Regions from separate parts of the Tigheibacillus halophilus genome, predicted to be linked through region 2. Evidence: a T-box and tRNA genes for the amino acid it is inferred to sense, from the RefSeq annotation. Region 2 holds a T-box; the other holds one or more tRNA genes.

Region 1 (4,269 bases), on a different contig from region 2:
ACGAGTGCTGCTGTGATGAATGCAGCTAAGATTTTCTTCAATTTTTTTGGCTCCTTCAGTTAAATATTTTTCTATTGCCATCAATTATACAAGAATAATCGAGGTGCATGAAAAGAAAATGTGTCGATTCACGAACTTTTGCATCTCGTTTCCAATACAAGCTGGTGGGCGGTTCATATCCAAATTACAATCCTGTTTTGTCGCCTGGTAAAACTGGCGGCCGCCGATATAAAATTATAAATTTCAAGATGGCTTCTTTGTATTTCACAGTAAAGAGGCATACAATAAATAAAAAGTGCCTAGGGGGAAATCGAACATGATGCATAAAGAAATTTCAGAAGATATGGTCAACAATTTTTCACAAGCAGTTCATGAGAAGCCGGAAAATGATGTCATTGCCCATGCTATAAGGAAGAATGGTTTGCAAGCGACAACACAGAATGCAGCTTCATCTGTTGCTATGAACCATGTATTTTCCAATGAAATCGATACAGGTAAAGTATCTAATCAAGAACAAAGCGGCCGCTGCTGGATGTTTGCCGCGCTGAATACATTTACGCATAAATTAAGCAGTGCTTTTCAACTGAAGGATTTTGAACTCTCGCAGAACTACGTGAATTTCTGGGACAAATTCGAAAAGGCGAATTATTTCTATGAAAATATATTGGAAACTGCTGCCGAACCATTGGAGGGCAGATTAGTTTCGTGGCTGCTGGAAACTCCGCAGCAAGATGGCGGGCAATGGGATATGTTAGTGTCACTGATTGAAAAATATGGTGTGGTACCGAAACAAGTGATGCCAGAAACATTCCACAGCAGAAAATCAGGACAGCTGAATCAGCTGCTGAATGCAAAATTGCGTAAGGATGCAATCAAACTCCGTCAATTACATGAAGACGGGAAAAATGAGGCTTTGCTGCAAGAGAAGTCAGAGATGCTTTCAGATGTTTACAGGTTGTTGGTTTATACATTAGGTGAACCACCGAAAGTATTTGATTTTGAATACAAAGATGATGAAGGGAGATTTCATCGCGAACAGGATCTTACACCACAAACGTTTTATATGAAGTATGTAGGTGTCGACCTGCATGATTATGTGAGTATCATTAATGCGCCTACTGAAAATAAACCATTTGGCAAGACCTATACGGTGAGGCATCTTGGAAATGTTGTTGGGGGAACACCGGTCAAATACTTAAATGTGGACATGGACACATTGAAAAATCTCGCGGTTCAGCAACTCCAGGAAAATGAAAGTGTTTGGTTTGGCTGCGATGTGGGGCAAGATTCTGAACGAAAAGAAGGTATTATGGATACAGCAATTTTCGACTATGAAAAGGCATTGGGATTCGCTGCGCGGATGTCAAAAGCGGAGCGACTGGATTACCACGATGGCATGCTGACGCATGCGATGGTACTTACTGGTGTGAATCTTGTTGATGATAAACCAAACCGCTGGAAGGTAGAAAACAGTTGGGGAGAAAAAGTTGGGGATAAGGGATATTTTGTCATGAGTGAAGATTGGATGAATGAATACACGTACCAAGTAGTTATTCACAAGAAATACCTTTCCGAAGAATTGAAAAAAGCCTGGGAACAAGAGCCAGTTGCTTTGAAACCATGGGATCCAATGGGTTCACTGGCATTGATGGTATAAGGAATTTCAATAGGACTCCGTTAGCTTTTGTGAAAACATACTAGCTGACGGAGTTGTTATTTGAACTGTCTCAAGGCTTGTCAGTTAAGGTAACAGCCAAGCAGTTCGCAGAATCGGCGAGAGAGTGGAAGGTTACCTTATTGCGGTATATGTCTAAGCAATCTGTTTGACATCCTTTCTGCACAGGATTATCATAAATTTTGCAAGACGCTTGCTGCAACATTGCGGAAGTAGTTTAGTGGTAGAACACCACCTTCCCAAGGTGGGGGTCGCGGGTTCGAGTCCCGTCTTCCGCTTTATATCGGGAAGTGGCTCAGCTTGGTAGAGCGCCACGTTCGGGACGTGGAGGCCGCAGGTTCAAATCCTGTCTTCCCGACCATAACCATAACATTTATATAACAACGGGGCCTTAGCTCAGCTGGGAGAGCGCCTGCTTTGCACGCAGGAGGTCAGCGGTTCGATCCCGCTAGGCTCCATCCAAACAGGGAGGCAATTTTTGTCTCCCTTTTTCTGTCTGGGAACTGTACTTACAGCTGAATATTTTATGTATGGATTGATCCTTTCGGGTTAAAATAATCTTGAAATTAATTCGAAAGAAGAGGTGTCATCATGTCTGAAGCAAATAGGCATCGCGACAAGGATAAGGGAAACCAGAGAAACGTAAAAAAATACGATACGTCACCAAAAGGAAAAGATGATGTGGAAATCGCCGAGGATACGGAGTTCCTCAATATCAATAACAAAAAGAATAAGAGAAATGGCAGATAATGTACGAAACAGTGCGTTCACAAATTGAATTAATAGATAGTTCTATTGTGGAGGAAAGTTACATTAGATTATCGTTGGGGCTCATCTTAGATGGGCTTTTTTATGTGCAGAAAGGCAGAATTGCCTCTGAACGAAGAAGATTCTTTGACAAGAGATATAATAATAATTATAATAAATTCAGTCAATTAACATTATTTAGATTTGAGAATAGGAGGGCCGCTATGCACATGAGAAAAGATGTTTCGCAGACGTACGCGGCTGAACTCGATGCACAAGACAGCCTGCAGCAATTTCGTGACGAGTTTTACGTACAGCCAGATAAAATCTATTTTGATGGCAATTCGCTTGGATTGCTGTCGAAAAGGTCTGAAAAAGCGTTACTGGACATATTGAACTCCTGGAAGACAAATGGTATTGACGGCTGGGTGAAAGGGGAAAATCCTTGGTTTTATCTTTCAGAAAAGTTAGGGCAGAAAAGCGCCCCTTTAATTGGTGCTAATTCCAATGAAGTGATCATTACTGGCTCGACAACTGCCAATCTTCATCAGCTTACCGCAACCCTTTATCAACCAGCTGGTAATAAAACAAAAATACTGGCAGATGAATTGAATTTCCCGACGGATCTGTACGCACTGAAAAGTCAATTGGAACTTCACGGAAACGATCCCAAGCATCATCTCATCCAAGTGAAAAGCAGCGATGGACAAACGTTGAATGAAGAAGATATCATCGCAGCCATGACGGAAGAGGTGGCGTTTATCGTTTTGCCAAGTGTCCTGTATCGCAGCGGACAAATACTGGATATGAAAAGACTGACGAAAGAAGCGCATCACCGTGGCATAATGATTGGATTCGATTTATGCCATTCTATTGGTGCCATTCCACATGCACTCAGTGAGTGGAATGTCGATTTTGCCTTTTGGTGTACATATAAGCATTTAAATGGAGGTCCCGGGTCAGTTGCCGGCCTTTATATCAATCAAAAACACTTTTTAAAAAAGCCGGGACTTGCAGGGTGGTTCGGATCTGCGAAGGAGAAACAATTCGATTTGACGCTTGATATGCATCCGGCTGTTGATTCTAGTGCTTTCCAGGTAGGGACGCCGCATATGTTAAGTGCTGCTCCATTAATAGGGTCCCTGGAAATATTCGAGGATGCCGGCATCAATCATATACGGCAAAAATCATTGCAGCTGACTGATTATATGATGATGCTGGTTGACGCTGAACTGCAAATGTTTGATTTCTCGGTAGGAAGCCCCCGGAACCACGAAAAAAGGGGAGGACATATATTATTGCGTCATAAGGAAGCTGCCAGGATTTGTAAAGCTTTAAAAGAAAATGGTGTGATACCTGATTTTCGGGCGCCGGATGGCATCCGTCTTGCACCGGTTGCATTGTATAATACATTTTCGGAAGTTTGGCAAACCGTACGTATCTTGAAAAATATCATGATGGAAAAACAATATAAACAATTTGCCAATACGCGTGATGTAATCGCTTGATTTTTAGGAACAGCAACAATGAGTTCGCTTACAAAGGAGAGGGTGATACGCATTGTCTGAATCAACCACAGGGATATATCAAAAAATACAAGCCGAAAAGGGCGTATACACAGATTTCCGTGAAAATATGACGTATAGTGAATATCTGCATCTGGACCAGATACTTTCCAGCCAGCATCGTCTGTCCGGACATCATGATGAAATGATGTTCATTATCATTCATCAGGTCAGCGAATTATGGATGAAACTGATGCTTCATGAGCTGCAGGCTGCCACAAACGCGATTGGAAATGACGAAATGCAGCCTGCTTTTAAAATGCTTTCAAGAGTGAGCAAGTT
Region 2 (4,269 bases):
AAAAAAGCTTGGAATGCAGCTATCAGCTATCAATAGAATTCTTTAGTTTCTATTGATATGGTATATACTGTCTTGTTCCAAGCCTTTTTAAAATGCCGGGTATTAGGTTGTGACAATACTACTTAACCAGTGTTACAAAATGATGCAAAATCTTCGCTGTCAATCCCCAAATGGTCCGATCTTCATATTGGTAGAAGAGTTCTTCTATATGTCGAACCTGCCAGTTATAATCTTTCCCGCCAACGATTAAATCGTAGGGGAAATCCTCCTCTGGAAGCGCCTGCAGTTTGACAAGGTGCTTTAAAGGTTCATTGTTCAGGAAAAATTGCAATGGTACCGTAAAGGTTTCACCGACTTCAGATGGATTCGGTGCTATTCTTTCCGGATGCTTGATCACACCGGCAAAGGGATAGATAACCCGTCCGAAATCAGAAACGATATAGTCCAGTGGCTGGAGATTTTCGATATCCAGCCAACTGATACCAAGCTCCTCTGTGGTTTCTCGTATTGCACAATATTGAGCTGATTCATCGGTTTGATCCATTCGGCCGCCAGGCAAGCATATGTCTCCGGGCTGGCTTCTCAATGACATCGATCTAACTTCAAATAATATATGGGTCTCACCATCTATATCCAAAAGCGGTAAAAGAATAGCAGATTTCTTAAATGCATCATAGCCCATCATGGCAGGTTTGCGGTTACTGATCTTATCTAGTATTTGCGCGGCTTTCAAATAATCCCCTCCATATGATTCTATAATCTAGTATATCGGTTTTCAGGTGGAAAAGACCAAGGAAAACTTTTGTGATTTGTAGCGTATTGGTACATCATATAATATAAAAAAAGATGTGTATTGCTGCGAAGCAAAAGCAGCATGGAAAGCGGAAGGTTGTAATGGAAGTGACCATTGAAAAAACATGTTCTTTGATCTCATGAATATTTATAGGGTATAGGTAATATGTAAAAGTGATTTTTAGATAGTTAAAAAGTTCTGGAAAGATATTGCCAGGAATAGGTTAATAAATTGGGGGAAGGGTGTGACTGCCATGCTTATCAAACCTAAGAAACTGCTCCAAGGAGACCGTGTAGCGACAATAAGCCCTTCTTGGGGAGGGGCAGGGGAGCCGCAAATCAGATGGCGTTATGAACAGGGTGTAAAACGATTGGAAGAAATTTTTGGACTGGAAGTTGTTCCGATGCCAAACAGCTTAAAGGGTGAGGAGTATCTTTACCAGAATCCTAAAGCCCGGGCTGAAGACTTGATGATGGCCTTCAGGGATGAACGTATAAAAGGAATTATCGCCAATATTGGCGGGGAGGACAGCATCCGCTTGCTGCCGCATATTGATTTTGATGTGATCCGTGAAAATCCGAAAGTCTTCATGGGATATTCCGATGTGACTGTTTCCCACCTATTTTGTCACAAAGCAGGTATATCTTCGTTTTATGGTCCAGCTATTTTAACAGATTTTGCAGAGAATGTGGCGATGGATCCGTATACGATTGATATGGTAAAGCGGACACTTTTTTCCAACAAAGTGATTGGAGATATTCAGTCCGCAGCGAATTGGACAAGTGAACGTTTGGAGTGGTTGGAAGAAAACAGGTACAAACGGCGGACGATGCAGCCAAATGGCGGTTATGAAGTACTGCAGGGGTCAGGGGTTGTGAAGGGAAGCTTGATTGGTGGTTGTATGTCTGTGCTTGAATTTGTGAAAGGAACGGTACTGTGGCCCGATGAAAAGTATTGGGAAGGCTGCATTATTTTCTTTGAAACATCGGAAGAAAAGCCGCATCCCGATTCTATTAGGTATTGGCTGAGAAATTATGCTGCGCAAGGAATTTTACAAAAAGCGAGCGGCATGATTTTTGGTAAGCCACAGGATGAGGCTTATTATGATGAATATAAGCATGAAATACAGCAAGTGATGAAAGAATATGGAGTGGAGGATTTGCCAGTTCTTTACAACATGAATTTTGGCCATACCGAGCCGAAATTCATTTTGCCCTATGGTGCGTTGGCTGAAATTGATTGTGATAAGAAATCTTTTGCGATTTTGGAAAGCGGTACAGAATGAGGGAAAAATCAGGATTTTAGATGCTGTGACAAATAGCTTGTGATATGTGAAAGCCTACTTTCTATGTGTAAAAGAAACATAAAATAAGTTTAAATCCTCACACGCTTGACTTTTCATATACTTACGTCATATAGTTGAGTTAATAATTGAAACGATGAAAAGGATTAGTACCGTTCTGCAGTCTTTTACAGAGAGGAAAGGGTAGGTGCAACTTTCCAAAGACAGGGATGGGAACCTGCCTTCGAGTTCGCTTTTTGTTGATTTCTCCTTTTAGGCTGGATCAACAAAAAGCGCGGGTCTGTCCGTTATCAAATGAAGTGTGTCAACGCAGTTTTCGCATTGGCAAACAAGGGTGGTACCACCAATCCTCGGTCCCTTATACGGATGGAGGTTTTTTTGTGTTCGCGGATTGAAGGACAGAACCTGGTACTTGGAGGGAAATCCCTATCAAAATAAAAGAGGTGTTCAGATTGGGTAAGAAGAATAAGGATTTCGTGGAGAAAATCACAGCCATGGAGGATGATTTTGCGCAGTGGTATACAGATGTGGTGAAGCAGGCACAAATGGTTGATTATGGTGCTGTACGCGGAACCATGATCATCAAGCCGTATGGTTTTGCAATTTGGGAAAATATCAAGAATGAATTGGATAGACGTTTTAAAGAAACAGGCCATCAAAATGTATATTTCCCTTTGTTCATTCCAGAAAGCCTGCTGCAAAAAGAAAAAGATCATATTGAAGGATTTGCACCGGAAGTGGCTTGGGTGACCCACGGCGGAGATGAAGAGTTGGCAGAACGTCTAGTAGTACGTCCTACGTCAGAAGTGTTATTCGGCGAATACTACGCTAAAAATATCCATTCCTATCGTGATTTGCCCATGTTATACAATCAGTGGGCTAACGTGGTTCGCTGGGAAAAAACTACTCGTCCGTTCCTGCGCACATCAGAATTCCTTTGGCAAGAGGGACATACATGTCATGCAGACCAACAGGACGCCGAAGAAGAGACAAAACGCATGCTGGAAATCTATGCGGAAATATGTGAAAAGTACCTCGCTATCCCACTTATAAAGGGTCGCAAAACAGAGAAGGAAAAATTTGCGGGAGCAGATTATACGCTGACGATTGAAAGTTTGATGCATGACGGCAAAGCATTGCAGTCCGGAACGTCGCATTATCTGGGAACGGGATTTGCAGATGCCTTCAATATCAATTATTCCGATAAGGACGGCGAAACGAAATTGGTTCATACGACTTCCTGGGGAATGTCTACAAGAATCATTGGCGGGTTGATCATGATGCATGGAGATAATCGTGGATTGGTTGTACCGCCGAAAATCGCACCAATACAGGCAATGATCGTTCCGATTGCTCAGCATAAAGAAGGGGTTCTTGATAAGGCATACGAGTTGCGTGATCAATTGAAAGACTTGATACGTGTAGACATCGACGCCAGTGACAAGATGCCAGGCTGGAAATTCAATGAATATGAGATGAAAGGGATCCCTGTCCGTATTGAAATGGGTCCGAAAGATATGGAGAAAGAACAGGTAGTGCTTGCTCGTCGTGATACAGGTGAAAAGGAATTTGTAGCCCTGACAGATTTGCACACACGCCTGCCGAAACTGTTGGAAGAAATTCAACAGAACTTGTTTGATAAAGCGTTGGTTCACCGCGAGGAAATGACCACTGTAGCGAAAAATTTGGAAGAATTCCAGAAAGTGCTAGATGAAAAGGGTGGCTTTATCAAAGCAATGTGGTGTGGAGATCAAGCTTGTGAAGAAAAAATCAAGGAAGATTGCCAAGCAACTTCCAGATGTATTCCTTTTGAGCAAGAAGAAGTCAGCGACTCATGCGTCTGCTGTGGAAAAAAAGCGAAAGAACTTGTTTACTGGGCGAAAGCATATTAGGCTATGTCCGTATATCTTCATGTATCGAAAAAGTTTTCCAAATACATCAGTTTTCAGTAAGTTGAAATGCGGATATGTATACCATGTCCGCATTTCTTTTTTTATCTTTCGGGAGGAGAAACGTCATCATCGAAAAAAGCAAGGCAGAGGTGGATTCCCTGCATAGCGTGGTACTTTAGTCAAAAATAAGTATTGCAAATAGATATGGAATTGTGTTATAAATATACATAATAACTTATAAAAATACAAAACAGGTGATAATAATGAAGAAATTAATGAAT

What was found. A T-box is a leader RNA that pairs with one kind of tRNA and senses whether it is charged. The one in region 2 lies ahead of proS (proline--tRNA ligase), so its partner is inferred to be a tRNA-Pro.
Region 1: it encodes a tRNA-Pro, which carries the amino acid that the T-box ahead of proS (proline--tRNA ligase) is inferred to sense. The anticodon was not compared.

What each region holds. Positions count from the first base shown of each region.
Region 1 covers NZ_JBHUIZ010000003.1:387,255-391,523, forward strand. Annotated here, with positions in the region: gene ACFSMW_RS02455 (hypothetical protein) at 1-41, opposite strand, end outside; gene ACFSMW_RS02460 (C1 family peptidase) at 320-1,657, shown strand; tRNA gene ACFSMW_RS02465 (tRNA-Gly) at 1,882-1,953, shown strand; tRNA gene ACFSMW_RS02470 (tRNA-Pro) at 1,960-2,036, shown strand; tRNA gene ACFSMW_RS02475 (tRNA-Ala) at 2,061-2,133, shown strand; gene ACFSMW_RS02480 (hypothetical protein) at 2,267-2,425, shown strand; gene kynU (kynureninase) at 2,653-3,930, shown strand; gene kynA (tryptophan 2,3-dioxygenase) at 3,983-4,269, shown strand, end outside.
Region 2 covers NZ_JBHUIZ010000012.1:351,907-356,175, forward strand. Annotated here, with positions in the region: gene ACFSMW_RS12880 (NUDIX hydrolase) at 119-733, opposite strand; gene ACFSMW_RS12885 (S66 family peptidase) at 1,047-2,078, shown strand; T-box leader at 2,224-2,458, shown strand; gene proS (proline--tRNA ligase) at 2,549-3,988, shown strand; gene ACFSMW_RS12895 (M20 family metallopeptidase) at 4,252-4,269, shown strand, end outside.